DNA from 3 places in the Janthinobacterium sp. GW822-FHT07H11 genome. Region 1 is predicted to be linked to each of the others. Evidence: predicted binding sites of a transcription regulator. Region 1 holds the regulator's gene; each other region holds the start of a gene.
The links. Region 1 encodes LexA, which represses DNA repair genes until DNA is damaged. Its sites were predicted from a motif close to ACTGTATNNNNATACAGT; they were not measured.

Region 1 (10,315 bases):
CAATTCGCTCGCGTATCCGAGCTTGCGCGGCGCCAACCAGATCCTGAATGCGACGGCCGTGCTGGCTGCGCTGGAAGTGCTGAAATTGACACTGCCCGTGGGCGCGCAGGAAGTGCGCACGGGCCTGGTGACGGTGGAATTGCCTGGCCGCTTCCAGGTCTTGCCTGGCCGCCCCAGCGTGATCCTTGATGTAGCGCATAATCCCCACGCAGCCTCGGCCCTGAACCAGAACCTGGGCAATATGGGCTTCCACCCATACACCTACGCCGTGTTCGGTTCCATGCAGGACAAGGATATCGATGGCGTGCTGGCCGCCATGAGCGAACACGTCGATCACTGGTGCCTGGCGGGCCTGCCTTCGCCGCGCGCGGCCACGGCTTCCGAACTGGCTGCCAAGGTGCAGATCATGCTGGAAGGCAAGCCTGACAGCAGCGAGCATACTGTGTCTATTTTTGATGATCCGGCACAAGCTTTTGCAAATGCAATGAGCCGGGCCGGTGAGAATGATAGAATTGTGGTCTTTGGTTCTTTCCTCACCGTTGCCGGTGTGATGAAGGCCCGAAAATCCTCACTTCACTGAAACGCATTCGATTGAAAATCACGCATGGGCTTGTTCTCGAAACTGTTTAAAAACAAGCAAGAATCCTCTGGCGAAGACAGCGGCTTTTATGTTCCTGGCGAAGCGCAGTCGCCGACCCGCAAGCGCGCCGCCAATACCTCCGGTGGTGGTGGTTCGCGCCGGGGCGGCAAGGAAACGCCGGACCCGGTCTTGCCGGAAAAGAAACGCGCGCGCCGCCGCCTGGTCGGCGCCATCGCCCTGGCCTTGGGCGTGGCCGTCGGCCTGCCGATGCTGCTCGATTCCGAACCGAAGGCGCCCGTCCATGACATCGCCATCGACATCCCGTCGAAAGACAAGGTTGCCGCCGCGCCAGCCCCCGCTCCCGTGCAGCCCGTGCCGGCGTCCGCGCCGGTGGCCTCGAGCAGTGGCCTGGACCAGAGCGAGGAATTCGTCGATACGCCATTGCCGCCGAAAGCCAAGCCGGCGCCGGTGCTGGCAGCTGCCGAACCCGCGCCAGCCAAGCCGCAATACGTGGAGCCGAAACCGGAGCCGAAACCGGAGCCGAAACCGGAACCCAAGCCCGAACCCAAGCCGGTCAAGGTGGAAGCGAAGCCCGAGCCCAAGCATGAAGCCAAGCCGGAACCTAAGCACGAGAGCAAGCCTGAACCCCGGCACGAGGTGAAGCCCGAAGCCAAGCCCGAGGCGAAACCGGCCAAGCCGGCGCAATCGGCCGACGATGCCGCGCGCGCGCTGGCCATCCTGGAAGGCAAGCCCGTCGACAAAACGCAGGACAAGCCGCACGACAGCGGCAGCGGCAAGTTCGTGGTGCAGGTGGCGGCCCTGGCGACGCAGGACAAGGTCGATGAATTGCAGGACAAGCTGCGCGAGGCGGGCATCAAGTCGTACACGCAGAAAGTCTCCAGCCCGGCGGGCGAGCGCATCCGCGTGCGGGTGGGGCCGTTCAGCAGCCGTGAAGACGCGGAAAAGACGCGCGCGAAGTTGCAAAAGCTGGGCCTGGGCGGCAGCCTGGTGCCGGCGTGACCTTGCAGGGTTGAGCGGGCGTGACGATCTTCGATTACCTGGTGCTGTTCGTGCTGGCGACATCCGTGCTGATCAGCATGATGCGCGGCCTGGTCAAGGAAATGCTGTCCCTGGTCAGCTGGGTGGTGGCCTTTGTCATTGCCAACGCCTATGGCGCCACCCTGGCGAAATTCCTGCCTGAAGCGGTGCCCGGCGAAGCCATCCGCTTGCTGCTGGCCTTCGTGCTGCTGTTCATCGGTGTGCGCATCCTGATGGGCTTGCTTGGCATGACGGTCGACGCGCTGGTCAAGGTGACGGGCATGAGCCTGGCCGACCGCACCCTGGGCAGCCTGTTCGGTCTGGCGCGGGGGCTTGTGATCGTGCTGACCGCCGTCATCTTGTGTGGCATGACATCCATACCGCAGCAGCCATTCTGGAAAAACGCGCTGCTCAGCCCGTTCGCGGAGCAGGGCGCGCGCGCCATCAAGCCTTATCTGCCTGCCGCTTACGCGCAGCATGTGAAATTTTGAATTTTTTTTAAAATCAGTAGCACAGTTTAGGAGCACACCATGTGTGGCATCGTCGGCGTCGTTTCCCATCAACCTGTCAATCAATTGCTCTATGATGCATTGTTGCTTTTGCAACATCGCGGCCAGGATGCGGCAGGGATTGCGACCAATCACAGCAGTATGTTTTCCATGCACAAGGCCAACGGCCTCGTGCGTGACGTCTTCCGTACGCGCAACATGCGTTCGCTGCAAGGCAACTCGGGCATCGGTCATTGCCGCTATCCGACGGCCGGTTCGTCGAGCGAAGAGGAAGCGCAGCCGTTTTATGTGAATGCGCCGTTCGGCATCACCCTGGCGCACAATGGCAACCTGACCAACTGGGAACAGTTGAAGCAGGAAATGTTCAAGAACGACCGCCGCCACATCAATACCGATTCCGACTCGGAAGTGCTGCTCAACGTGCTGGCGCATGAAATCCAGGAAGCGACGACGGGCCTGAACCTGGACCCGGACGCCATCTTCAAGGCCGTCACCGTGCTGAACCGCCGCGTCAAGGGCGGCTACGCTGCCGTGGCGCAAATCGCCGGCGTGGGCTTGCTGGCCTTCCGTGACCCGCACGGCATCCGTCCGCTGTGCCTGGGCATCAATGAAACGGAGCAGGGCGCCGAATACCTGATCGCCTCCGAATCCGTGGCGCTGGAAGGCATGGGCTTCCGTTTCGTGCGCGACATCGGTCCCGGCGAAGCCGTCTTCATCGATGCTGACAAGCAATTGCACAGCCGCCAGTGCGCCGACAACGCCAGCCTGAACCCGTGCGTGTTCGAATTCGTCTACCTGGCCCGTCCCGACTCCGTCATCGACGGCGCCTCCGTGTACGCCACGCGCCTGAAAATGGGCGAATACCTGGCGGAAAAGATCCGCACGGAGTTGCCTGGCGTACATATCGACGTGGTCATGCCGATTCCCGACTCGTCGCGTCCGGCCGCCATCCAGCTGGCCATGGCGCTGAACATCGAGTACCGCGAAGGCTTCATCAAGAACCGCTACATCGGCCGCACCTTCATCATGCCGGGCCAGGCGGCGCGCAAGAAATCCGTGCGCCAGAAGCTCAACGCGATTCCATCCGAATTCAAGGATAAAGTGGTGTTGCTGGTCGACGACTCCATCGTGCGCGGCACCACCAGCCGTGAAATCGTGCAGATGGCGCGCGAAGCGGGCGCGACAAAGGTCATCTTCGCCTCGGCCGCGCCACCGGTGATCTACCCGAACGTGTACGGCATCGACATGCCGACGCGCGACGAACTGATCGCCTATGGCCGCACGACGGAAGAAGTGTGCCGCGAAATCACGGCCGACTACCTGGTGTACCAGGATATCGGCGCGCTCAAGCAGGCGATCGCCGACGTCAACCCGGCCCTGACGAACTTCGAGGCCTCGTGCTTCGACGGCGTCTACGTGACGGGCGACGTGTCGCAGGAATACCTGGACCGCCTGGAATACGCGCGCCACCATCCGAAGGCGGCAGCGCCCGAAGATACGCCGCGTTCCCAGCTGAACCTGAACCTGGCAACGACAGAAGCGTAATTATCTTGCCCGGCTAGCGCCGGGCTTTTTTTGCTCCGCGATCATGAACGATAAAAAAAACTACGGCTTTACCACCACCATCCTGCATAACGACCGTCGCAAGGGCATCGAGCACGGCTCGCTGCACAAGCCCGTGCACACCTCCGTCGCGTTTGGTTATGCCGATGCGCGCCAGCTCGCTTCCGTCTTCCAGGGCAAGGAGCCCGGTTTCCGCTATGGCCGCCAGGGCAACCCGACGGTGTCCGCGCTGGAAGACAAGGTCAACAAGATGGAAGACGGCGTGGCCACCCTGTGTTTCGCCACCGGCATGGGCGCCATCGGCGCCGTGGTGCAATCGCTGTTGCGCGCGGGCGACCATGTCGTGTCGTCGGCCTTTCTGTTTGGTAACACCAACAGCCTGTGGCAAACGGTGACGGGGCAAGGTATCGCCGTATCGTTCGTCGACGCCACCGATGTGGCCAACGTGGCGGCCGCCATCACGCCGGCCACGCGGATTGTATTCGTGGAAACTATTGCCAATCCGCGCACGCAGATCGCCGACCTGCAAAAAATCGGTGACTTGTGCCGCGAGAAAGGCATTTTGTATATCGTCGACAACACCATGACGACGCCCTACCTGTTCCGCCCGAAAGCCGTGGGCGCGGGCCTGGTGGTCAACGCCCTGACGAAATCCATCGGCGGCCACGGCAATGCGCTGGGCGGCAGCTTGACGGACACGGGCGTGTTCGACTGGACGCAGTATCCGAATATTTTCGAGAACTACAAGAAGGCGGCGCCGGCGCAGTGGGGCATCGCGCAAATCCGCGCCAAGGCCTTGCGCGACTTCGGCGCCTCGCTGGGTCCGGAAGCGGCGCACCATATCGCCGTCGGCGCGGAAACCATGGCCTTGCGCATGGACCGTACCTGCTCGAACGCGCTGGCGCTGGCCACCATGCTGGCCGCCGACCCGCGCGTGGCGGCAGTGCATTACCCGGGTTTGGCCTCGCACCCGCAGCACGCCTTGGCGACGGATTTGTTCCGCAGCTATGGTTCGCTGTTGAGCTTTGAATTGAAGGACGGCATCGACTGCTTCGATTTCCTCAATCGTCTCCATCTGGCTATTCCGGCCAGCAACCTCGGTGACACGCGCACCCTGGTCATTCCCGTCGCCCACACGATTTTCTATGAGATGGGCGCCGAGCGCCGCGCCAGCATGGGTATCGCCGAGTCGCTGATCCGCGTTTCCGTCGGTATCGAGGATGAGGTGGATTTGCTCGAGGATTTCCGCCAGGCACTCGATGTATAAGTCGCCGGACAAATGAAAAGGGCCGCAACAGTCATGCTGTTGCGGCCCTTTTTGTGTGCAGCGGTTTAATGCCAGCTGCGCATCAAGCCCACGGCCAGGCCTTCCAGGGCGAATTCATCTTCCGGCGACACGGTGATGACCTTGAAGTCCGGGTTTTCCGGCAGCAGTTCGATCACGGAACCCGTCTTCTTGTAGCGCTTGACGGTGACTTCGTCGCCGATGCGGGCCACGACGATCTGGCCGTTCTTGGCGCTGTCGACCTTCTTGACGGCCAATAGATCGCCATCCATGATGCCGGCGTCGCGCATGGACCAGCCGCGCACTTTCAGCAGGAAGTCGGGCTTGGCCGAAAACAGGGCCGGATCGACGTTGTAGCTCGCTTCCAGGTTTTCCTGCGCCAGGATGGGCGAGCCGGCCGCCACCCGGCCGATCAGCGGCAGCGACATCAGCAGGGCCGCCGGCACCTTCGATGGCGCTGTTTCAGCGGCAACGCCGATCAGGCGGATGCCGCGCGAAGTGCCCGGCGAAATCTCGATGGCGCCCTTGCGGGCCAGGGCCTGCAGATGTTCTTCGGCCGCATTGGCCGATTTGAAACCCAATTCGTTGGCGATCTCGGCACGGGTAGGGGGAAAACCCGTGTTTTCAATCGCGTCCTTGATCAGGTTCAGGATTTGTTCTTGTCGTGCTGTCAGCTTGATCATGAGCGGTGGGTGCATACTAAAATGCTGTCTATATGAACAGTCTGTATTTTTGTACAGTATCGCCGACTATGCAAGCGGATTTCGGGCTTTTTGCGTGATTTTGCAAGAAATAGTCGCGCCGGGCTGAAATGCGGGGGTGTGGCGACGTGCTGGTGGCCGTTGCGGAAGGAATGATTGAATACTTCGCCAATAGCGGTTATAATCTTCGGCTGACCTTCCCACACCCGTCTTGACGCCGGGGTGGGCGATTATCAATCCGACCTGAAGGAGTTTGCATGCGTCATTATGAAATAGTCTTTATCGTCCATCCGGACCAAAGCGAGCAAGTGCCCGCGATGATCGAACGCTACAAAGCCAGCGTAACCACCCGCGGCGGTTCGGTTCACCGCGTGGAAGATTGGGGCCGCCGTCAAATGGCTTACTCGATCCAAAAGCTGCCTAAAGCACACTACATCTGCCTGAACATCGAATGCGACAACGAGACCCTGGTCGAGTTGGAAACAGCATTCAAATTCAATGATGCCGTGTTGCGTCACCTGACCGTTAAAATGAAGAAAGCTGAAACAGCTCCTTCGCCGATGATGAAATCGGTACAACGCGAAGACGCGGCCAAAAGCCACCGCACCGAAGCACCAGCAGCCGCTCCAGCCGCAGCAGCAGCTTAATTCTTGACCAGGATCGTGCGCTGAACCAGCTACAAGTTACCGCCATCATTGCCGAGCGCGAAATATTGCGCTATACCCCGGCAGGGCTGCCGATTGTGAATGCAGTATTGCAACACAGTTCGCAGCAGATGGAAGCAGGAATTGCCCGTTTGACCGAGTTTGATGTTGCCGCGCTAGCCGCTGGCGAAATCTCAGGCCGGTTCAGTCAGGCAAGCTTGGGCGGGGTATATCAGTTCACGGGTTTCCTGGCCAGGAAGAGCCGCAACAGCAAGAGTTTGGTGTTTCACATCATTGATTTTAGTGCAGTCATTCCCGACTAGCGCATTTTAGATACAGGAGCCTGACATGGCATTCGGTAAAAAGTTCGACAAAAATAAGCTCAAGCTTAAAGAAAAACGCAAACAGCAAAATCCGTTGTTCAAACGCAAGAAGTTCTGCCGCTTCACCGCAGCTCACGTTGAGCAAGTCGACTACAAAGACGTCGACACGCTGAAAGACTTCGTCCAAGAAAACGGCAAGATCATGCCAGCACGCCTGACCGGTACCAAAGCGCACTACCAGCGCCAAGTCGACACCGCAATCAAGCGCGCTCGCTTCCTCGCGCTGCTGCCATACACCGATCTGCACCACGCTTAATCGGTCAGATATTCCTGGAGAAGAACTATGCAAATCATTCTGTTAGAAAAAGTTGTTAACGTCGGTAACCTCGGCGAAGTCGTCAAAGTCAAAGACGGTTACGCACGTAACTTCCTGATCCCACAACGCCTGGCACGTCGTGCCACGGCTTCGGCCGTTGCTGAATTCGAAGTCAAGCGCGCCGAACTGGAAAAAGCTGCTGCCGCCAAACTGGCTGCATCGCAAGCCCAGGGCGAAAAACTGAGCGGCCTGACCGTTCAAGTTGCTCAAAAAGCTGGCGTCGATGGCCGTCTGTTCGGTTCCGTCACCAACTTCGACATCGCTGAAGCGCTGACCAAGCAAGGTTTTGCTGTTGAAAAAGCACAAATCCGCATGCCTACCGGCCCGCTGAAGATCGTTGGCGAGCACAACGTTTCGGTTGCTCTGCACACCGACGTGGTCGTGGAAGTTGTCATCGCTGTCGTTCCAGACGCGAACGCGTAATCGTCTGCGGGCCTGGCCCGCATGCGCTACCGTACTGTCAAGTACTATGAAAAGCCGGGTTCGCCCGGCTTTTTTGTCGTCTTTTTTTCGCTGATTTTTCGCCCTTTTTTTTTGCCCGCACGCCGAAGCGGGTATAATTCGCGCCATGAACGCCCCCTCTGATCCGCAACTGGATTCCCTCCGTATTCCGCCGCATTCGATCGAAGCAGAACAATCCGTCATTGGTGGTCTGCTGCGCGACAATGCCGCATATGACCGCATCGCCGACTTCATGCACGCGGAGGATTTCTATCGCTATGACCATCGCATCATCTTCGAGCAAATCGTCAAGATGGTTAACGCTTCCAAGCCAGCCGATGTCATTACTGTTTTTGAAACCCTGACCCAGCTCGGCAAGGCCGAGGATGTGGGCGGACTCGCTTACCTGAACGCCATGGCGCAAAACACGCCATCGGCCGCCAACATCCGCCGTTATGCCGAGATCGTGCGCGACCGCGGCGTGCTGCGCAAACTCATCACGGTGGCCGACGATATCTCCGGCACGGCGTTCAGCCCGCAAGGCAAGGAAGTCAAGCAGATGCTTGACGAGGCCGAGTCGAAGATTTTCGCCATCGCCGAAGAGGGCGCGCGCGGCGCCCAGGGCTGGACCGCCATCCAGCCCCTGCTGACGCAGGTGGTCGAGCGCATCGACGAACTGTACAGCCGCGACAACCAGAGTGAAATCACGGGCGTGCCCACCGGTTTCATCGACCTCGACCGCATGACCTCGGGCCTGCAGCCGGGCGACCTGGTGATCGTGGCGGGCCGCCCATCGATGGGCAAGACGGCGTTTTCCGTCAACATCGGCGAAAACGTGGCCATCGACAGCGGCTTGCCCGTGGCCGTGTTCTCGATGGAGATGGGCGGCGCCCAGCTGGCCATGCGTATGCTCGGTTCCGTGGGGCAGCTGGACCAGCACCGCCTGCGCACGGGCCGCCTGAACGACGAAGACTGGCCGCGCCTGACGAACGCGATCCAGAAGATGAACGACGCGCAGCTGTACATCGATGAAACGCCGGCGCTCAATTCCATCGAGCTGCGCGCCCGCTCGCGCCGCTTGTCGCGCCAATGCGGCAAGCTGGGCCTGATCATCGTCGATTACTTGCAGCTGATGTCGGCCAATACGCCGGGCGACAACCGCGCCACCGAGATTTCCGAGATTTCGCGCGGCTTGAAAGGGCTGGCGAAAGAACTTGGCTGCCCCGTGATCGCGCTGTCGCAGCTGAACCGCTCGCTGGAGCAACGCCCGAACAAGCGGCCCGTGATGTCCGACTTGCGCGAATCGGGCGCTATCGAGCAGGATGCCGACGTGATCCTGTTCATTTACCGCGACGAGGTGTATAACCCCGACTCGCCCGACAAGGGGACGGCCGAAATCATCATCGGCAAACAGCGTAACGGTCCAATCGGCAGCATCCGCCTCACCTTCATGGGGCAGTACACCAAATTTGGCAATTACAGTGGTGGCCTGGCGCTCTACCAAGGCGACTAAGACTCAGCAGCACTGGCAATTCCATTGGCCGCCCCCTCATACGGGGCGGCTTTCTGTAGTAAATAACACGACTCAATGCTTAACGGAGAATGACATGTTTGGACGCTTGATGCCCACTGAGGGCAAGTTTTTTGAATTGTTTAACCAGCACGCGGAACTGTGCGTCAAGGGCGCGAAAGAGATGCTCGGCCTGATGACCAATTTCGACGACCTGGAAAACCGCGTGCATGCGATCGAAAGCATCGAGAAACAGGCGGACAAAGTCACCTACGCCACCGTGGAAATGCTGCACAAGACCTTCATCACGCCGATCGACCGCGACGACATCCATCAGCTGATCACGCGCCAGGACGACATCCTCGACCTGCTGGAAGATGCGGCGCAAACCGTCTCGCTGTACGACCTGAAAGCCGTCACGCCGGAAGCCAAGCGCCTGGCCGAACTGGTGCTGGCCTGTACCGAAAAAGTGCGCGACGCCGTCGCCATGCTGCACAACATGGATAACTCGCGCAAGATCGTCGCCATCTGCGAAGAGATCGACCGCCTGGAATCGGACGCCGACCACGTGATGCGCGCCGCCATGTCCAAGCTGTTCCGCGACGAGCCGGACGTGCGCAACCTGATCAAGCTGAAAGCGATCTACGAAATTCTGGAAACCGTGACCGACCGTTGCGAAGATGTGTCCAATATTATCGAAGGCATCATCGTCGAAAACGCGTAAGCGTTGGGCCTGTCCTGAACCAGAATCAGAAAAGAAACTATAATGACCATACAAATCAGCATCTACGTGCTAGGCCTGTTGATCGTCCTGGCGCTGCTGTTTGACTTCATGAACGGCTTCCACGATGCCGCCAACGCGATCGCCACGGTGGTCTCGACGGGCGTATTGAAACCGCAGACCGCGGTTGCCATGGCCGCCACGTTCAACTTTGTCGCCATCTTCGTCTTCCACCAGCTGACCGTGGCCGCCACGGTGGGCAAGGGCACCATCGACCCCGCGGTGATCGACCAGTACGTGATCTTCGGCGCGCTGATGGGCGCCATCTTCTGGAATTTGTTTACCTGGTACTACGGCATTCCCTCGTCGTCCTCGCACGCGCTGATCGGCGGCCTGGTGGGCGCCGCCGTCGCCAAGTCGGGCACGGGCGCGCTGGTCGCGGCCGGCCTGTGGAAAACCGTGGCCTTCATCGTCATCGCACCGGTGCTGGGCTTCGTGTTCGGCTCGATCATGATGCTGCTCGTGTCGTGGATTTTTGTCCGTTCGACGCCGCGCAAGGTCGACAAGTGGTTCCGCCGTTTGCAACTGGCATCGGCGGCCGCCTACAGCCTGGGCCACGGCGGC
Region 2 (10,315 bases), 800 kb from region 1:
GCCACGGCCACATCGGCCTGGGCCAGCGCGGGCGCATCGTTGGTGCCGTCGCCCGTCATCGCCACCAGGCGGCCTTCGGCCTGGTAGCTGCGGATGAGTTTCAGCTTGTCTTCCGGCGTCGCTTCGGCGAGGAAATCATCGACGCCCGCTTCTGCGGCAATCGCCGCCGCAGTCAGCTTGTTGTCACCCGTGATCATGACCGTCTTGATGCCCATGCGGCGCAATTCCGCGAAGCGCTCCTTGATGCCGCCCTTGACGATATCCTTCAGTTCCACGGCACCCATGATGCGGCCGTCGTCGACCACCACCAGCGGCGTGCTGCCGCGGCGGGCGATATCGTCGACGGCGCGCGCCACCTCGTCCGGATACGGCTGGCCCAGCGCTTCCACGTATTTCTTCATGGAGTCGGCCGCGCCCTTGCGCAGCTGGCGCACATGCTCCCCGGCGGGGATATCCACGCCGCTCATGCGCGTCTGCGCCGTGAACGGGACAAACGTGGCATGCAGGCTGGCCATCTCGCGTTCGCGGATATTGAACTTCTGCTTGGCCAGCACGACGATGCTGCGCCCTTCCGGCGTTTCATCGGCCAGCGAGGCCAGTTGCGCCGCGTCGGCCAGCTGCTGTTCCGTCACGCCGGGCGCCGGCACGAAGCTTGACGCCTGGCGGTTACCCAGGGTGATGGTGCCCGTTTTATCGAGCAGCAGCACGTCCACGTCGCCGGCAGCTTCCACGGCGCGGCCCGAGGTGGCGATCACATTGGCCTGCATCATGCGGCTCATGCCAGCCACGCCGATGGCGGACAGCAAACCGCCGATGGTGGTCGGGATCAGGCATACGAGCAGCGCGATCAGTACCGTGATGCTGACGGGAGTGCCGCTGCCGGCCGCCGCCACGGAAAACAGCGAGTACGGCAGCAATGTCACGGTGACGATCAGGAAGACGATGGACAGGGCGACCAATAAAATCGTCAGGGCGATCTCGTTCGGCGTCTTCTGGCGCTTGGCGCCTTCGACCATGGCGATCATGCGGTCGATGAAGGCTTCGCCGGGATTGACGGACACGCGCACCAGCAGCCAGTCCGACAGCACGCGGGTGCCGCCCGTGACGGCGGAAAAGTCGCCGCCCGATTCGCGGATGACGGGCGCCGATTCGCCCGTGATGGCGCTTTCGTCGACGGATGCCACGCCTGCCGTCACTTCGCCGTCGGCGGGAATCACGTCGCCCGCCTCGACCAGCACCGTCATGCCCTTGCGCAGGTCGGTGGCAGGCGTGGGCAGCCAGGAAGTGCCGTATTTCGGCGTCTGCATTTTTTTTGCCATCACCGTCTGCTTCAAGGCGCGCAGGGAGGCCGCCTGGGCCTTGCTGCGGCCTTCGGCCAGCGCTTCGGCGAAGTTCGCAAACAGCACGGTAAACCACAGCCACACGGCGACGGCGACGATGAAACCGAACGGCGCCTCGCCCTGGCCATTCAGGGCCTGGATGGCGAGCAAGGTCGTGATGATGCTGCCCACATAAACGACGAACATCACGGGGCTGCGCCACTGCGTGCGGGGGTCGAGTTTTTTGAACGCATCGACGATGGCGGGGCCAATCAGTGCGGAATCGAACAAAGTCAGGCTTGTGCGTGACATGGTAGCCTCTTATTTGATGAAAAGTTGCAGGTGTTCGACGATCGGGCCCAGGGCCAGCGCGGGAACGTAATTAAGCACGCCGACGAGCACGACGACACCGATCAGCAAGCCGATGAACATGGGACCGTGCGTAGGCATGGTGCCGGCATTGGCCGACAGGCGCTGCTTGCCGGCGAGCGAGCCGGCCACCGCCAGCACGGGAACGATCACGCCGAAACGGCCGAACCACATGGCGATCGCCAGCATCACGTTATAGAACGGGGTGTTGGCGGACAGGCCGGCAAACGCGCTGCCGTTGTTGTTGGCCGCCGACGTGAAGGCGTACAGGATCTCCGAGAAACCGTGCGCACCCGGATTGGCCACGCCGATCTTGCCCGGTTCCACCATCACGGCGATCGCCGTACCCGTCAATACAAGGGCTGGCGTAATCAGGATGGCCAGCGACACCATCTTCATTTCATAGGCCTGGATTTTCTTGCCCAGGTATTCAGGCGTGCGGCCTATCATCAGGCCGGCAATGAAGACAGCCAGGATGGCGAACATCAGCATGCCATACAGGCCCGTGCCCACGCCGCCGAACACCACTTCGCCGAATTGCATCAGCAGCAGCGGCACCATGCCGCCCAGGGGCATGTAGGAATCGTGCATGGAGTTGACGGCGCCGCACGATGCGGCCGTCGTCACCGCCGCGAACAGGGTCGAGGAGCTGATGCCGAAGCGCGTTTCCTTGCCTTCCATATTGCCGCCCGATTGCAGGCTGCTGGCCTGCTGGTCCACGCCCAGCGCTTGCAAGGCGGGATTGGCTTGCTGCTCGGCGCTCATCACGCCGGCCGTCATGACGACAAAGATCAGGGTCATCGCGGCCAGCACGGCCCAGCCCTGGCGCAGGTCGCCCACCATGCGGCCAAAGGTGAAGCACAGGCCGGCGGGAATGATGAAGATGGCCAGCATCTGCAGGAAGTTCGACAGCACGGTCGGGTTTTCATACGGATGCGAGGAATTGGCATTGAAGAAACCGCCGCCATTCGTGCCCAGCAGCTTGATCGACTCCTGCGACGCGACGGGGCCCATGGCGATCGTCTGCGTCGTCGCCACTTGCGCTTCCATCACGGGTTTGCCGGCCGTATCCAGCACGGGCTGGCCGTCGGCCGTCATTTTCGGCGTTTCATACGCCACCTGGTCGAGCAGGGTCACTTCCTTGTAGGCGGAAAAATTCTGGATCATGCCTTCGCCCATGAAGACAACGGACAGGGCCAGCGCCAGCGGCAGCAGGATGTACAGCGTGGAGCGCACCAGGTCGACCCAGAAATTGCCGATCGACTTGCCCGAACGCGAGGCGAAACCGCGCACCAGGGCGAAGATCACGGCGATGCCGGTGGCCGCCGAAAAGAAGTTCTGGCAGGCCATGCCCAGCATCTGGGTCAGGTAGCTCATGGTCTGTTCGCCGCCGTAGCCCTGCCAGTTGGTATTGGCGACGAAGCTGACGGTGGTATTGAACGAGGAATCGGGGCTGACAGCGCCCAGGCCCTGGGGATTCAGGGGCAGGAAGCCCTGCAGGCGCTGCAGGCCGTAGACGAAGACGGCGCCCACGGTATTGAAGACGATCAGGGCGATGGCATAGCTTTTCCAGCCCATGGCCTTGTCGGCGGGAAGGCCGGACCAGCGGTACAGCAGGTTTTCCAGCTTTTGCAGCCATCCCAGGCCGCGCACGGGGCCATCGCCGGCCACCTTGGCCATGTACAGGCCCAGCGGATAGCCGGCGGCCAGCAGCACGGCCAGGAAAGCCACCAATAACAGTATCGATTGCGTCGTCATCACAGATCCTCCGCTTTCAGCAGCGCCACCAGCAGGTACACCAGCAGGCCAGCCGAGACGACGGCGCCCAGCACATAAAACGCGTTCATTTGACGCTCCCTAGTTTGTCGCAGGCGACGGCAAAGCCGGCTGCCACGACAAAAAAAACGGCAATCAAGCCGAGATACACGATATCCATTCCCACCCTCATTCAGGTTTGTTTTGATAGTGAGCAGATTAGCCAAAAGGGTCTAAAAAATTCGTAAAGACTGGGGAGGCGGCTGTAAACAAAATGTAAAAACACGGGCTTTACCGCATAAAATCGTCCACGCTCGGCGAGAATCGATGTGCTTTGGCGCACCGTTGTTGCCAAGGAGTAGCGCTATTGCCCGCCGATCAAGATAGAATGCGCGAGCGTCCGCACAAGGACGCCATGCCTGCCGCGCTGCCCTCCCCCAGTGACGCTGGACGGGATATACTGTATATTCGTACAGTTATCGCCGCCGCCTCCCTGCGCCGCGCAGTGCTCCGGCCTGGCGTTCCAACCACTGTCTTTACTTAGCTTGAACACGTATGGCCACTAAAAAACCAGCATCCGACTACAGCGAATCATCCATCCGTGTCCTGAAGGGACTGGAACCCGTCAAGCAGCGCCCGGGGATGTACACCCGCACTGAAAATCCGCTGCACATCATCCAGGAAGTGATCGACAATGCCTCCGACGAGGCGCTGGGCGGTCATTGCACGCATATCGCCGTCACGCAAAACACGGACGGCAGCATCACCGTCGAAGACAACGGCCGCGGCATTCCCGTCGGCCTGCACCCGGAAGAAGGCGTGCCGACGGTGGAAATCGTGTTTACAAGGCTGCACGCGGGCGGCAAGTTCGACAAGGGATCGGGCGGCGCCTACGCGTTCTCGGGCGGCCTGCACGGCGTCGGCGTATCCGTCACCAATGCGCTGTCATCGCGCCTGGAAATCACCGTCTGGCGCAAGGAAAGCGACGGCAACGGCCTGCATCACATGGTATTTGCCGATGGCGACGTGATCGAGCCACTGCATTCCCGCCCCGCCCCGCGCGACGGCAAGAAATCCGGCACGCGCGTGACGGCCTGGCCCAATGCCAAGTATTTTGATTCGCCCAATATCTCGCAGCCAGAGCTGCAACGCCTGCTGCGCTCTAAGGCGGTGCTGCTGCCGGGCGTGACTGTCACCCTGACCAACGCGAAAACCGGCGATACGCAAACCTGGCTGTACGCGGAAGGCTTGCGCGGCTACCTGACCGAATCGCTGGCGCAGGTATCGAATGGCGAAACCCTGATTCCCCTGTTCGAAGGCGCGCAATACGCGGGGCCGGACTCGGAAGGCTTTGCCGAAGGCGAAGGCGCAGCCTGGGTGGTGGCATGGACGGAAGAAGGCGCCATCGTGCGCGAATCGTATGTCAACCTGATTCCCACCTCGAATGGCGGCACGCACGAATCGGGCTTGCGCGACGGCCTGTTCGGCGCCGTGAAGAACTTCGTCGAAATGCACTCGCTGCTGCCAAAAGGCGTGAAACTGCTGCCGGAGGACGTGTTTGCGCGCGCCTCCTTCGTGCTGTCGGCCAAGGTGCTGGACCCGCAATTCCAGGGCCAGATCAAGGAACGCCTCAATTCACGCGACGCCGTGCGCCTGGTCTCGACCTTCACCAAGCCGCCGCTGGAACTGTGGCTGAACCAGCACGTCGACTATGGCAAAAAGCTGGCCGAGCTGGTGATCAAGCAGGCGCAGTCGCGCCAGCGCTCGCTGCAAAAAGTGGAAAAGAAAAAATCCTCGGGCGTGGCCGTGTTGCCGGGCAAGCTGACCGACTGCGAATCGTCGGACATCACGCGCAATGAACTGTTCCTCGTCGAGGGCGACTCGGCGGGCGGTTCGGCCAAGATGGGCCGCGACAAGGAATTCCAGGCGATCCTGCCCCTGCGCGGCAAGGTCCTGAACTCGTGGGAGACGGACCGCGACCGCCTGTTCGCCAATAACGAGATCCACGACATCGCGGTGGCCATCGGCGTCGATCCGCACAGCGTGGGCGATTCGCCCGACCTGTCGGGCCTGCGCTACGGCAAGATCTGCATCCTGTCGGACGCCGACGTGGACGGCTCGCACATCCAGGTACTGCTGCTCACGCTGTTCTTCAAGCACTTCCCGGCCCTGATTTCGCGCGGCCATATCTGCATCGCCCGCCCGCCGTTGTACCGCGTGGATGCGCCGGCGCGCGGCAAGAAGCCGATCCAGAAAATCTATGCGCTCGACGACGGCGAACTGGTCGCCATCGAGGACAAGCTGCGCAAGGAAGGCGTGAAACAGGGCGCCTGGTCGATCTCGCGCTTCAAGGGCCTGGGCGAGATGAACGCCGAGCAGCTGTGGGAAACGACGATGAATCCGGACACGCGCCGCCTGCTGCCGGTGACCCTGGGCGAAATCGATCACATGGCATCGGCCGCGCGCTTCAACATGTTGATGGGTAAAGGCGAAGCGGCCGGACGCCGCGCCTGGATCGAGGAACACGGCAATGAGGCGGAGGCGGATATCTGATGATCATCGGTATCGACCTGGGCACCACCAACAGCCTGGTCGCCATCTGGCGCGACGGCAAGGCGTCCATCATCCCGAATGCGCTCGGTGAACACCTGACGCCGTCGTGCGTCAGCATCGACGACGACGGCAGCGTGCTGGTGGGCCGCGCCGCGCGCGAGCGCCTGCAGACGCATCCGCAGCTGACGGCGGCCGTCTTCAAGCGCTACATGGGCAGCGAAAAGAAGATCACCCTCGGCATGCAGCAATTCCGCCCGGAAGAACTGTCGTCGATGGTGCTGCGCGCGCTGAAGGAAGATGCCGAAGCCTTTTTGGGCCACAAGGTCGAGGAAGCCATCATCACCGTGCCCGCGTATTTCAGCGATGCGCAGCGCAAGGCCACGCGCATTGCCGGCCAGCTGGCGGGCTTGCGCGTGGAGCGCCTGCTGAACGAGCCGACGGCCGCCGCGCTGGCCTACGGCATCCGCGACAAGGAACAGGAAAGCAAATTCCTCGTCTTCGACCTGGGCGGCGGCACCTTCGACGTGTCGATCCTGGAGCTGTTCGAGGGCGTGATGGAAGTGCGCGCCTCGGCCGGCGACAATTTTTTGGGCGGCGAAGACTTCGTCACCGTGCTGGTCGACGCTTTCATGGAAGGCAGCGGCCTGCGCGACGCCGTCGGCAGCCGCCTGCTCGACCCGCGCCAGCAGCAGCTGCTGCGCGACGAAGCCGAGCGCGTCAAGCGATTGCTGTCGGACCAGCCGTCCGTGCACATGGCCACGCGCTACCAGGACAAGGAATACAGCTGGGAGATCGGCGAAGACAAACTGGCGCAGCTGTGCGAACCGCTGCTGGCCCGTTTGCGCCTGCCCGTGGAACGCGCGCTGCGCGACGCCACCATCCGCGCCGCGGAACTCGATGAAGTGGTGCTGGCTGGCGGTGCCACGCGCATGCCGCTGGTGCGTAAACTCGTCTCGCGCATGTTCGGCCGCTTCCCCGCCATCCACCTGGACCCGGACGAAGCCGTGGCGCTGGGCGCCGCCGTGCAGGCGGGCCTGAAGATGCGCGACGCGGCCCTCGACGAAGTGGTCATGACGGACGTGGCGCCGTATTCGCTGGGCATTTCGATTTCGCGCCAGGTCGGCGCAAACCAGTATGAGGGCGGGCACTACCTGCCCATCATCGAGCGCAATTCCGTGGTGCCCGTCTCGCGCACGGAAAACATCACCACCATCTACGACAACCAGAAGGAAATCAACGTGGCGATCTTCCAGGGCGAGTCGCGCCTGGTGGCCGACAACGTCTTCCTCGGCAAGATCAGCTTCCCGATTCCCGCCAAAAAGGCGGGCGAGATCGGCATCGACGTGCGCTTCACCTATGACATCAGCGGCGTGCTGGAAGCCGAAGTGACGGTGCTGGCCACGCAGGAGCGCCACAAGATGATCATCAGCGATAACGCCGGCGTGATGACGCCGGAGCAGATCGAGCAGCGTTTTGCGGAACTGGCCGACCTGAAGATCCACCCGCGCGAGCAGCTGGAAAACCGCACCCTCGTCACGCGCGCCGACCGGCTGTACGAGCAGTCGCTGGGTGACGTGCGCCAGTACCTGGCCGCGCATACGGCCAACTTCCAGGCCGCGCTGGAAACGCAGGACCCGAACACCATCCGCAAGGCACGCCTGGCGCTCGACGAGGTGCTGCGCCAGGTCGAGAGCGAAAGCTTCCTGTAGATGGACGGCGGCATGCACAACGGACAGCGCGGCCTGTGGCAGATCCTGGGCACGGAGCCGACGGGCGACGAACGCGCCCTCAAGCGCGCGTACGCGAAGCGCCTGAAGGCGACGCGTCCCGAAGACGATCCTGCCGCCTTCCAGGAGCTGCGCGAAGCGTACGAATACGCGCTGCGCCATGCGCACCTGTTTGCCGAGGAACTGCCGGAACCGCAAGCGGCCGAAGCCGAAGCGGCAGCGGCGGAAACGCCAGAAGCGCCCCCCATGGAACCGGCCGATCTGTGGGGCGTCATCGACGAGTCCGCGCAACACGCACCTGCGGAACTGTGGGGCGTCATCGCCCAGGAACCCGCAGCGCCGCCGGAACTATGGGGCGTGCTCGCCACCGATCCGGCGCAGGAAGCGGCCAATCTGTGGCTAGGCTGCCTGGCATGGATGCGGCACACGGATGCGGGCGACGCGCTGGCCCGCATGCTGCAGGACGACGCCATGCTCAATCTTGACGTGCGCGAGGAGTTCGAGCTGTGCGCGCTGCGCTATTGCGCCAGCGCCGGCTATGACCTGGCGCTGCGCCAGGCCCTGTTCGAGCAGCTGGGCTGGGACCACGATTTTTCCTACCTGGCGCGCAGCCATGCTGACCTGGTGCGCGCCGCCGTGCAGCGCTACCGGGCGGACCGCTCGTTCGCCCATTTCAGCGACAACCGCGACAGCTACCCCGGCCTGGACTGCATCATGTCGCAACAGCCACCCGGCGCCTACGCGCGCCAGCTGTTCGATGAAAAATTTACGCTGCAGCTGCGCGAGCTGCTGCACACGATACGCTGGCAGCACGGCGAGATGCTGGCCTACAAGCTCGATACGGACCTGTTCGAGCAGTGGGAGCAGGCCGTCCATGCCAAGCGCTACTTCAAGCAGACGGCACTCGCGTCGTGCGGCCTGGGTTTCGTGCTGCACTTCATGCTCGCGGGCGTGCTCGATGCGGCCGGCTTCACGCTCGGCGACACGGCCGCCTATGCCAGCCTGCTCGGTTTCCAGGCGCTCGCCTTTGCCCTGCTGGCCATGCATGCCTTGCGCTGGCCGGCGTCCCTGTTCGCGCGCCGGGACTCGCTGCAGGAAGCGCTGCAGGAGCGCCTGCCCGTGCTGTGGCAGCGGCCCGGCTTGCGGCAACTGGGCTGGATCGTCCCCTATCTGCTGCTGGCGTTAGTGCTGTTCCTGCCAGAACGCAGCGCCACCATGCACATCGTTAGCGCAGCCGGTTTGTGCGCGTCGGCCCTGCTCGCGTATGCCATGAATCGCAAGTTATTGCGCGGCATGCTGCTGCTCCTTGCCTTGGGCCTGTCGCTGTTCGCCGCCATGTTCATGAGCGGCAAAGGCCAGTCGGCGCTGGCCATCGGCGATGCCATGCCACTGATGTTTTGCCTGGCGGCGCTGGCCCTGCGCAGCGCCACCGGCCTGTATGGCGATTGCGGCTTCGCCGAGGCGCTCTTGCCCCGCCTGCGCGCGGCATGGCTGATCGGCTGTGCGGGCTTGCTGGCCTTGCTGTATGTGCAGCCGTTGCCGGCCGCCCTCGTCGGCGCCGCGCTGTATGCCTGGTCCTGCGCCGGCTTGCTGTTTTCCCCCAGCGATTTTAAATGGAAGACGATGTGGCCGCTGGTGCTGGTGCCGTCCCTTGCCAGCTTCGTGCTGGCCAGCCACGCGCCGGCCATCCGCGCCATGCCGATGATGGATAACAGCGTCGAGCTGGCCATGGCAGTGCTGTATCTGACCTTGCGCTACATGTATCTGGCGTACCGCACGTCCATCTCCAAACCCGGGCTGTCATAATCGGCTCCACGAATTCAACCGCAACCACTTAATACTGAAACAAGCGCCATGTCCACACAAACGAATTTATTTGACGATGCCCAGCCTGAGCCGACCCTGCCAGATGAACCGGTATTCGACGGCGAAGCGCTGACCCTGTCCACCTTCGCCGAGCGCGCCTATCTCGATTACGCCATCTCGGTGGTCAAGGGCCGCGCCCTGCCCGACGTGTGCGACGGCCAGAAGCCCGTGCAGCGCCGCATCCTGTATGCGATGAATGAGCTGGGCTTGAATTCCACGGCGAAGCCGCGCAAGTCGGCGGCCGTGGTCGGCGACGTGCTCGGTAAATTGCATCCGCACGGCGACCAGTCCGTGTACGACGCGCTGGTGCGCATGGCGCAGGATTTTTCCTTGCGCTACCCGCTGATCGATGGCCAGGGCAACTTCGGCTCGCGCGACGGCGACGGTGCCGCCGCGATGCGCTACACGGAAGCGCGCCTGACGCCGATCGCCAAGCTGCTGATGGATGAAATCGGCATGGGCACGGTGGATTTCCAGCCCAACTACGACGGTTCGACGGAAGAACCGAAGCTGCTGCCGGCGCGCCTGCCGATGGTGCTGCTGAACGGCGCCTCCGGCATCGCCGTGGGCCTGGCCACGGAAATTCCGTCGCACAACCTGACGGAAGTGGCGAAAGCGGCCGTGGCCATGATCCGCGACCCGAAAATCACGCACGCAGAACTGATGGCCATCATTCCCGGTCCGGACTTCCCCGGCGGCGGCCAGATCATCACGCCGCCATCGCAG
Region 3 (10,315 bases), 1.6 Mb from region 1:
GTGCGTGGGCTCGAACCAGGCGACAAAACGGGGCGCGCCGTCACTGTCCGGCCGCTCGCGGAAGCGCACATACGCATGCATGTCGTGCTCCTCGCGCCGCACGGCCTTGACCATGGCGTGCAGGCGCGCGCCGTCCGCGTCGGCCGGCGACACCACGTCGTGCTGGCCCTGCTGCCAGCGCCAGAGCACCTGGTACAGGAAGGCCCAGCGGTCATGCACGTTGAAACAGGCGGCGCTCTCCAGCAATGCCACCAGTTGGCGGGGCAGGCGCAGTAGTGGCGCGTTGGTATCCGTGGCCTCTGGCGTGGAGGAAAACAGGTCGCCCTCGCCGGGCTGCGATTGCCAGGCCACTTCCGCAGGCGGCACGCCGCGCGCGATCAGTTCGCGCGCCGCCGCGCGCCACGCGTCGAACGATTGCGCCAGCCGGACGACACTGCTCATGCCGCCTGCAACTCCGGCCACAGATTCATTTGCTGCGGTGCATCGGCCATGGCGCGGCGCAGGTGTTCCGAAGCGGTGGTGTCGCGCGCGGGAAAGTAATCGGCCGTGATGATGAACGGGGCAATCTTTTTCATGCTGCAGCGCAGGCGCGACAGGTCGGCATAGCGCACCTGGCGCAAGCGGCGCAGGTCGACGATGCGCTGCGCGTTGCGCAGGCCGATGCCCGGTACGCGGGCGATCATGTGCTGCGCCGCGCGGTTCAAGTCCAGCGGAAAATGTTCGCGGTGCGCCAGCGCCCAAGCCAGTTTCGGATCGATGTCGAGCGCCAGGTTGCCGCCGCTGGCGGGCAGCAGTTCGCTGGCCTGGAAACCATAGCTGCGCAGCAAGAAATCGGCCTGGTACAGCCGGTGTTCGCGCAGCATGGGCGGCGGCGCCAGCGGCACGCTTTTCGGGCTGTCGGGGATGGGGCTGAAGGCCGAGTAGTACACGCGCTTGAGTTTATAGCTGCCGTACAGGGTCTCGGCCGTGGCGAGGATCTGCTGGTCGTCGCTGGCGTCGGCGCCGACGATCATCTGCGTGCTTTGCCCGGCCGGCGCGAAGCGGGGAGAGCGCGGTTCTTCGGCCTTTTCATCGAGCTTGCGACGGATGGCGCCCATGGCCAGCTTGATCGTGTGCACGCTCTTTTCCGGCGCCAGCTTTTGCACGCTGTCCTGGGTCGGCAATTCGATGTTGACGCTGAGCCGGTCGGCATAGCGGCCCGCCTGCGCGACCAGGGCGGGGTCCGCATCGGGGATGGTTTTCAGGTGGATGTAGCCGCGGAACTGGTGTACTTCGCGCAACTCGCGCGCCACCTGCACCAGCTGCTCCATCGTGTAGTCGGCCGACCGGATGATGCCGGAACTGAGGAACAGGCCGTCGATGTAGTTGCGCAGGTAAAAGTCGCTGGTCAGTTTCACCACTTCGGCCACCGTAAAGCGGGCGCGCGGCACGTTCGAGGTACGGCGGTTGACGCAGTACTGGCAATCGTACAGGCAGTAATTGGTCAGCAGCACTTTCAGCAGCGAGACGCAGCGCCCGTCCGGCGTGTAGCTGTGGCAAATGCCCATGCCCGAGGTGGCGCCAAAACCGTCCTTGCCGATGGAATCGCGCTTCGGTGCGCCGCTGCTGGCGCAGGACGCATCGTACTTGGCCGCGTCGGCCAGGATTTCCAGCTTGTCCGTCAATTCCATGGCTCACCTCGATATACTGTGTTTATATACAGTATATCAGGGAATCGGCTTGGTACCGGCTTGATCTGTGCAATGGCAGAACGCTATATATCGGTGTATATTACGGGCCTGGTTCTCTTCTCATCAAGGATACGATCATGCGCCTCACCTCCCTCGCCCGCCTGCTTGGCGCCACCCTGCTCGCCACCGCCGCTACCTCCGCCCTTGCCGGCGAAGTGGTGGTGTCGGCCGCGGCCAGCCTGACGAACGCATTCAAGGATGCGGCGCAAAGCTACGAGGCACAGTATCCGGGCAGCAAGGTGTCCTTGAACTTTGCCGCCTCGGGCGTGCTGCTGCAGCAGATCGTCAAGGGCGCGCCCGTGGACGTGTTTGCCTCGGCCGACCAGGAAACCATGGATGCGGCGCAAAAGCAGGGCCTGGTGCTGCCGGCCGACCGGCAGGATTTCGTCGGCAACAGCCTGGTGCTGATCGTGCCGCACGATAGCAAGCTGGGCATCAAGAGCTTGAGTGACCTGACGCACAAGGGCGTGACCCGCGTGGCCATCGCCAATCCGGCCAGCGTGCCCGTCGGCCGCTATTCGGAAGGCGCGCTGAAGAAGGCGAATCTGTGGGACGCCGTGCAGCCGAAAGCCATCGGCACGCAGAACGTGCGCCAGTCGCTCGACTACGTGGCGCGCGGCGAAGTCGATGCGGGCTTTGTCTACGCCACCGACGCGGCCATCATGAAAGACAAGGTCAACGTCGTGCTGGACGTGCCATTGGACGCGCCCGTGCTGTACCCGATCGCCACCATCAAGGGCAGCGGCAATGCGGCCGAAGCGAAGCGCTTCGTCAGCTACCTGCAGACGGCGCCGGCGCAAGCCATCCTGGCCAAGTACGGCTTCAAGAAACCCTAAGGCCACCGCGCCCGCATGGATATCGCCTGGACCGCGCTGGCCCTGTCGCTGAAAGTAGCGGCCTGGGCCACGGCGCTCAATTTGCTGCTCGGCATCGGTACGGGCTATCTGCTGGCGCGCGCGCGTTTTCCCGGGCGCGAGTTGCTCGACGCCCTGTTGACCCTGCCGATGGTGATGCCGCCCACCGTGCTCGGCTATTACCTGCTGGTGCTGCTGGGCCGGCGCGGCACCCTGGGCATCTGGCTGCAGGATAACTTCGGCATCAACCTCATTTTTACTTGGCAGGGCGCCGTGATCGCCTCGACCGTGGTCGCCTTTCCCCTCGTCTTCAAGCCCGCGCGCGCCGCCTTCGAGGCCGTTGACGGCCAGCTGGAGCAGGCGGCACGCGTGCTGGGCATTTCGGAGCTGGCGATTTTCTTCCGCGTTACGTTACCGCTGGCCTGGCGCGGCATCCTGGCCGGCGTGCTGCTGGGATTCGTGCGCGCGCTCGGCGAATTCGGCGCCACGCTGATGGTGGCCGGCAGTATTCCCGGCAAGACGCAGACCCTGTCGGTGGCCGTGTATGAAGCCGTGCAGGCGGGCCAGGATGACGCCGCCAACATGCTGGTGCTGATCACCTCGCTCGTCTGCATCGCCGTGCTGCTGGCCGCCGGCCGCCTGGCGCCCGGGCGCATCGTACACAAATGACGCCCATGCAACTCGACCTCGACATCCGCGCCACCTTGCGCTCCGGCAAACGCCGTTTCGACATGCATGTGCAATGCACGTCCAGCAGCCAGCGCATCGCCGTGTATGGCCCCTCCGGGGCCGGCAAGAGCATGACCCTGAAAGCCATTGCCGGACTCTTCACCCCGGAGGCGGGCCATATCCGCCTGAACGGGCGCACCCTGTTCGATTCGGCCGCCGGCATCAACTTGCCGCCGCAGCAGCGCAATGTCGCCTACCTGTTCCAGGATTACGCGCTGTTCCCGCACCTGACGGTGCGCCAGAACGTGGGTTTTGGCCTGAGCCGCGGCTGGTTCAACCCGCGCGCGCGCGAAAAATTGCAGAAGGTCGAGCATTGGCTCGACGCGTTTCACTTGCAGGAACTGGCGCACCAGTATCCCGACGAGTTGTCCGGTGGCCAGCGCCAGAGGGTGGCGCTGGCGAGGGCGCTCGTGGCCGAGCCGGCCGCGTTGCTGCTCGACGAGCCGTTTGCCGCCCTCGATCCGGCCCTGCGTGTCAAAATGCGGCTGGAACTGAGCCAGTGGCAGCAGCGCCTGGACGTGCCCATGATCCTGATCACACATGATCCGGAAGATGCGCGCATCCTGGGTGAGCATGTGCTTTACTTGCGTGACGGACAAATTGACAGCATGGAAAAAAATAAGGCATGGGGTGAACGCATTGGATAAATCAGCGGCAGCGGAAATCGGCCTGCAAGGCTCGGTATGGATGACGGTGGGCGGTGAGCACCTGGGCGGCGCCGGCAGGGTGGAATTGCTGGGCGCCATCGCCGAGTGCGGCTCCATCACGCAGGCGGCCAAGCTTGTGAAGATGAGCTACAAGGCGGCCTGGGACGCCATCGACGCGATGAACAACCTGGCCGGCGAGCCGCTGGTGGAGCGCCTGACGGGCGGCAAGGGCGGCGGCGGCACGCGCCTGACGCAGCGGGGGCGCCAGTTGGTCGACAATTTCCGTATCATCGAGCGCGAGCATGCCCGCTACCTGCGCCAGCTGGGCAGCCAGGCCGAAGGCATCGCCGACGATCTTTTACTCATACGGAGAATGGCCATGAAAACCACGGCACGCAATCAATTCCTCGGCAAGGTGGCCGAACTGAAACAGGGCGCCGTCAACGATGAAGTGACCCTGGAACTGCCGGGCGGCCAGCACATCGTGGCCATCGTCACGCAGGGCAGCAGCGCAAGCCTGGGCCTGGTGCCCGGTGCGGAAGCGTTTGCGCTGATCAAGGCTTCGTCCATCATCCTCGTGGCCGACAGCGCCGGCGCGCGCTTTTCGGCGCGCAACCAATTGGCCGGGCTGGTGACGCGCGTGCAGACGGGCGCCGTGAACACGGAAGTGGTGCTGGACCTGCCGCATGGCGGCACGATCGCCGCCATCATCACCAACCAGAGCAGCAGCGAGCTGGGCATCGAGATCGGCAGCAATGTGACGGCGATTTTCAAGGCGTCCAGCGTGATCCTGGGCGTGCCGGCGTAAATGGGGTAGGTCGGATTAGCGCGCAAGCGCGTAATCCGACAAGGTTCCGGGGTCAGACCCGGCGGGTCTGACCCCAGTTTTACGTTGCAGGCTTAATCCTTCAGCCTGGACAACCAATCCGCCGCCGCTGCCAGCACCCGTTCCAGTTCCTGCGCCGCCTGTGCCAGCAGCGCCGGTACCTCGTCCAGGCGGCCCGCGTCGATGGCTTCCTCGGTGGCAAACGCGGCGCGGATCAGGCGCTTCGTGCCCAGCGTCCCCACGGAGCCGCGCATGCTGTGCAGGATGCGCGCCACGTCGCTGTGGCGGCCCGCCTGCAAGGCCGTTTCGGCGTCGCGCAAGGGCGTCATGCCCTTGTTCAGCGCATCTTCCACCATGCGCCGCAGCACGCCGCGTCCCTTGGCGTCGCGCCCCATCACGCGCATCAGCGGCGCCATGGAAAACACCTCTTCATCGACGGCCGGCGCCGGCTCGGCCGCCTGCAGCTGTGGCCGCTTCGGCAGGTGGCGCGCGATCACGGCCATCATCTCTTCCACCACCACGGGCTTGGCGATGAAGTCGCTGATGCCGGCCGTCATGCAGCGCTCGCGTTCGGAGGCCAGCACGCCGGCCGTCATGGCGATCACGGGCAAGGTCAGGCGCAGTTCCGTGCGGATGATGTGGGTGGCGCTGAAGCCGTCCATGACAGGCATCTGCATGTCCATCAGCACGATGTCGTAGCGCAGCGCTTCCGTGCGCAGCCGTTCCACGGCCTGCAGGCCGTCGCCGACCACGTCCAGGGTAGCGCCCATGTGTTCGAGGATGCCGCGCGCCACGGCCTGGTTCAGGTGGTTGTCTTCCACCAGCAGGAAATGCACGCCGGCCAGTTCCGTGCCCAGCGGCTGGTGCAGGATGCGCTGCTCGCCGCCCTCATGCTTGGCGATCAGCGCCTGGTGCAGGGCGTCGAACAGGCTCGAACCCGTGATCGGCTTCATCAGCACGACGTCGGCCTCGGCCGCGCTGGAGATTTCTTCCAGGTGATTGCGGGCGAAGGCGTTGACCATCACCACGATGGGCTGGCGCTGGCCGGCGGCCGCCTGGCGGATGGCCTTGGCCGTGGCCAGGCCGTCCATGACGGGCATGTGCCAGTCGGCCAGCACCACGTCGTAGGGCTGCTGCTGCGCCAGGCGCTCGCGGTACAGTTCGATGGCGGCAAAGCCGGAATCGACCTCGTCGGCGTTCCAGCCCCACGCTTCGATCAGTTTGACGATCAGTTCGCGCGTGGTGCGGTTATCGTCGGCCACCAGCAGGCGCAGCTGGCCCAGGGTCGGCGTGCGCCGCGTTTCGGCTGGCTGCGCCAGTATCTCGAAGGGCACGCTGAACCAGAAGCGGCTGCCCTTGCCTTCGCTGCTGGCGACGGCGATTTCGCCGCCCATCATGTGGATCAGCTGCTTGCTGATGGCCAGGCCCAGGCCCGTGCCGCCGAAGCGCCGCGTGATGCTCTGGTCGCCTTGTGAAAACGCGGCAAACAGCTGCTGCTGTTGTAATTCTGTCATGCCGATGCCCGTATCGCGCACTTCGAAGCGCAGCCAGGCGCGCCCCTTGTCTTTCTCGGCCAGGCTGACGGCCACCACCACTTCGCCGCTCTCGGTAAACTTGATGGCGTTGCCGGCCAGGTTGACGAGGATTTGCTGCAGGCGCTGGGCATCGCCCAGCAGGCGCCGCGGCACGTCGGGTTCGACGGCGATGGCCAGCTCCAGCTCCTTCTCGCCCGCATTCATGGTCATGGTCGTGGCCAGCGTATTCATGACTTCGTCGAGGTCGAATTCGACGGGCGACAATTCCATGCGGCGCGCCTCGATCTTCGAATAGTCGAGCACGTCGTTCAGGATGCCCAGCAGCGACTGGCCCGCCACGCGCACCATGGTCAGATACTTGCGCTGTTCCGTATCGAGCTTGGTATTTCCGAGCAGATACACCATGCCCAGCACGGCATTGAGCGGGGTGCGGATTTCATGGCTCATATTGGCCACGAAATCGCTCTTCGCGCGGTTGGCCGCCTCGGCCCGGTCGCGTTCCTGTTCCAGTTCCGCCGCGCGCGATTCGAGCTCCTGCTGCAGGCGGTCGCGTTCGCTCATCAGGCCGTTGAACGCTTCCGTCAGTTCGCCGATCTCGTCGCGCTGCTGCACCGGCACGGGGGTGAAGCGGCTGCCGCTGCTGCGCAGCGCTTGCAGGGTGTCGCGCAGGCGCACCAGCGGCGACAGCAGGCGCACGGTGACCCAGCCCAGCACTGCCGCGGCCAGCAGCGAGGCCAGGGTGCTCCACAGCACCAGCCGGTATAGCACGCCGTCGAACGGTTCGAAGGCGTCATCGATGGGCAGCGAGGCCGCGAGCAGCCAGTTTACGGACTTCAGGCGCTTGAAGCTGTTGACGGCCGTGATGCCGCGGCTGTTGGTGCTGACCATGCTGCCTTCGCCGTCGTCCTTCAGCAGCTGCGTGGTGGTCAGGTTGGCGTTCGGCTGGCGCGGCTGCAGCAAGCGGCTGGTATCGGGATGCAGCACGTAGCGCGGCACGGCGCCGCGCGTGAGGATGAAGTAATAGCCGCTCTTGCCGATCTTTTCCGTGCGCAGGCGGCCCAGCAGGTTGTCCTTGTACAGGCGCAGCACGCCGATCACCACGCCGGCCACCTGGCCGTCGGCGCCCAGCACGGGTGCCGCCATCTGCACGATGGGCAGGCCGCTCGATTTGCCCAGCATCGGTTCGGTGATCATGGGCTGGCGCGTGCGCAGCACGGTCTGGAAATACTCGCGCTCGGCGACGTTGATGCCAGCGCGTCCCGCCACTTCCGGCATGTCGGCCACGACGGCGCCATGCGCGTCCAGCACTAGCACGTCGTCGAACAGCACCAGCATCGAGCGGCGCGAATAATATTGGCGCAACTGGGCGGGCTGGGCAATCAATTCGGGCGGCTGCTGCCTGGCCGTCAGCGTGACGATCTGCAGCAGCATGGCCAGCTTGTCATCGAGTTCAGCGGCCGTGCGGGTGATCAGGGCCGACTGCTGGCTCAGCAGTACCTTGGTGAAGTCGTCGCGCATGTGCCGCACCTGTATCATGGTAACCAGGGCAATCATGGCGATCGAGGTCAGGCTGGTTGCCAGCGCGACTTTTGCTTTTATGCCGAGAGGCTTCATAGTTTCCTTTTCAGTACCGGGCGGCACAGGCGGCAGAGGCAGATAATGCTGTCAAGAATTTTCCTATCAATACCCCAGCTTGGCAAGCGCCACCGCGCAATTTCCCCTCCCCACATGGTCTTTTGACGATGTTGCCATATAATTAAATGCAAGACGTCGTTTATTCGGCGAAATTACGGTGAAATTGGCACACGGCAACCGTGTATGCAGTAAACTTGTTGTTGCATTTTCTAAAAGGTACCGACATGACTGAAGCGCTACTCTCTCCAACCTTGCCCACAGTGACCGTGGAAGCGTTGCGTGCGCGATGCTCGACCTGCAGCATGCACCAATTGTGCCTGCCGATGGGGCTCGATGTGGGCGACATGGACAGGCTGGACCAGATTATCGGACGCCGCCGCAAGATCGTGCGCGGCGCTTCGCTGTTCCGCATCGGCGACTCGTTCCAGAACCTGTATGCGATCCGCCTGGGCCACTTCAAGACCTACCAGATCAATCCGGGCGGCGAAGAGCAGGTGACGGGTTTCCAGATGGCCGGCGAACTGCTGGGCATGGATGCCATCAGCGCCGACCGCCACCACTGTAATGCGGTGGCCCTGGAAGACAGCGAAGTATGTGAAATCCCGTTTTCCAGCCTGGAACAATTGCTGGGCAATATGCCGACCCTGCTGCGCCATTTCCACCGCATGATGAGCCAGGAAATCACGCGTGAGCAAAGTGTCATGTTGTTGTTGGGTAACATGCAGGCGACGCAGCGCTTTGCCGCCTTCATCGTCAACCTGGCGTCGCGCTATGAAGCGCGCGGCTATTCGAGCAGCAAGTTCCAGCTGCGCATGTCGCGCGAGGAAATCGGCAATTACCTGGGCCTGACCATCGAGAGCGTCAGCCGTTTATTGTCGAAATTTAAGAAGGAAGGCTGGCTGCGCGTCTCCAACCGCGAGATCGAGATCTTGCAGCCAGCCAAACTGAAGGCCATTACGGCCGGCACCGACATCTGCAAATAACAGCACCGTCAAAACCTGCTGCGCGTCGCGCTTTGCGGCCTGCGATGCTCGCTGTGCTCTAGCACAGCTGCGCTTCTTAGCCACAAATCACTGCCGCTCGCTACGGTTTTTTCCCGGCGCTGTACGTTATAGCTCTTCATCGGCGTGCAGCGCGATGCTGCGCTGCAGCGGCCAGGTCCAGATGCCGGACAGGCGCCATTCGCGCTTGTCGTTTTCCACCAGTACCTGCCAGCGGCTGCGCTCGAGCATCGGCAGCGCCACCGAGAAATTACCCTGGGCATCGGGCTGCACCAGCAGCTTGATGTCTTTTTCCGGCAGGGTCGCATGCGCCAGGTGCAGTTGCAGCGGGCCCTGGTAGGCCTTGCCGAAGCTGTGCACGGAACCGGCCAGGCGCGCCTGCGCCACGTCGTAGGACAGGCTGGTGTCCATGGCCAGGTTGCTGGCGGCCGTGTCGCGCTTCAAATCCTGGTTGATGGCCTTGCCCTGCTTGTAATAATCGCCCACCACCAGCGCATCGGGTTGCGTAAACGCAATATAGCCCATGAAGCTGCCGACGACCACGGACAGGCCGGGACCGATCATCAGCAGCCATGGCCAGCGATGCTTGTACCACGGTGCAACGGGAGGTTGCAGTTTCAGACTGTCGGACATTGTGTTCTCCTTGGGGCCGGACCCTTTGGGTCTGACCCCAGCTTTTGCTTCCGGGTTGAAAATCAAGTGACCCTAGCGCATGATTGATGATACCCCTGCGGCGAAATACCGGGGTCGGACCCGGAGGGTCCGACCCCAAATCAACATCACCGCGGCACGATGAAGACCGCGCTTTCACGCACATGCAGCGACGGGTCGTCCAGCGATTGCAACTCGATTGCGATCTTGTTCGACCCCTTTTCTCCCACGCCGTGCGGCACGCGCAGGCGGATCGGCCAGCCCAGCGTTTCCGTCGGCTGCAAGGTCACTTCCTCGCGCGTCAGCAAGGTCAGGCCCGGCAAGCCGGAAGCGCTGATTTTAAAATGCTGGGTTTGCTCGGAGGTGTTCATGATCTGCAGGCGGTAGACGTTTTCGATCATGCCGTCTTCCACTTCGCGTCCCATCGAACCGCGGTCGCGGATCACGTCCATCTTCAGCGGCGTGCGCAGGGCCAGCGAGGTACACACGGCGATGATGATCAGGGCCAGGATGGACGTGTAGATCAGCACGCGCGGGCGCATGGCGCGCTGGCGGATCTGCTTCGAATTGAAGTTGTTTTCCATCGCATGGTCGGTACTGTAGCGTATCAAGCCACGCGGCCGCTCGACCTTGTCCATCACGGTATTGCAGGCATCGACGCAGGCCGCGCAGCCGATGCATTCATACTGCAGGCCGTTGCGGATATC

Region 2: a site for LexA is predicted at 3,903-3,920, ahead of AC3RCJ_RS26010 (DNA topoisomerase IV subunit B). Genes of this name have one in related genera too.
Region 3: a site for LexA is predicted at 1,686-1,703, ahead of AC3RCJ_RS01450 (putative DNA modification/repair radical SAM protein). Genes of this name have one in related genera too.

The regions. Positions count from the first base shown of each region.
Region 1 covers NZ_CM179507.1:5,082,264-5,092,578, reverse strand. The annotation lists gene folC (bifunctional tetrahydrofolate synthase/dihydrofolate synthase) at 1-580, shown strand, start outside; gene AC3RCJ_RS22415 (SPOR domain-containing protein) at 605-1,600, shown strand; gene AC3RCJ_RS22410 (CvpA family protein) at 1,621-2,109, shown strand; gene purF (amidophosphoribosyltransferase) at 2,149-3,672, shown strand; gene AC3RCJ_RS22400 (cystathionine gamma-synthase family protein) at 3,716-4,957, shown strand; gene lexA (transcriptional repressor LexA) at 5,023-5,658, opposite strand; gene rpsF (30S ribosomal protein S6) at 5,934-6,323, shown strand; gene priB (primosomal replication protein N) at 6,344-6,643, shown strand; gene rpsR (30S ribosomal protein S18) at 6,669-6,959, shown strand; gene rplI (50S ribosomal protein L9) at 6,987-7,442, shown strand; gene AC3RCJ_RS22370 (replicative DNA helicase) at 7,588-8,973, shown strand; gene AC3RCJ_RS22365 (DUF47 domain-containing protein) at 9,068-9,694, shown strand; gene AC3RCJ_RS22360 (inorganic phosphate transporter) at 9,734-10,315, shown strand, end outside.
Region 2 covers NZ_CM179507.1:5,883,943-5,894,257, forward strand. The annotation lists gene kdpB (potassium-transporting ATPase subunit KdpB) at 1-1,631, opposite strand, end outside; gene kdpA (potassium-transporting ATPase subunit KdpA) at 1,641-3,446, opposite strand; gene kdpF (K(+)-transporting ATPase subunit F) at 3,446-3,535, opposite strand; gene AC3RCJ_RS26010 (DNA topoisomerase IV subunit B) at 3,999-5,996, shown strand; gene AC3RCJ_RS26015 (molecular chaperone HscC) at 5,996-7,705, shown strand; gene AC3RCJ_RS26020 (hypothetical protein) at 7,718-9,529, shown strand; gene parC (DNA topoisomerase IV subunit A) at 9,578-10,315, shown strand, end outside.
Region 3 covers NZ_CM179507.1:326,950-337,264, reverse strand. The annotation lists gene AC3RCJ_RS01455 (UdgX family uracil-DNA binding protein) at 1-441, opposite strand, end outside; gene AC3RCJ_RS01450 (putative DNA modification/repair radical SAM protein) at 438-1,670, opposite strand; gene modA (molybdate ABC transporter substrate-binding protein) at 1,808-2,566, shown strand; gene modB (molybdate ABC transporter permease subunit) at 2,582-3,253, shown strand; gene AC3RCJ_RS01435 (sulfate/molybdate ABC transporter ATP-binding protein) at 3,259-3,960, shown strand; gene AC3RCJ_RS01430 (TOBE domain-containing protein) at 4,001-4,768, shown strand; gene AC3RCJ_RS01425 (response regulator) at 4,861-7,935, opposite strand; gene fnr (fumarate/nitrate reduction transcriptional regulator Fnr) at 8,181-8,939, shown strand; gene AC3RCJ_RS01415 (FixH family protein) at 9,066-9,590, opposite strand; gene ccoG (cytochrome c oxidase accessory protein CcoG) at 9,737-10,315, opposite strand, start outside.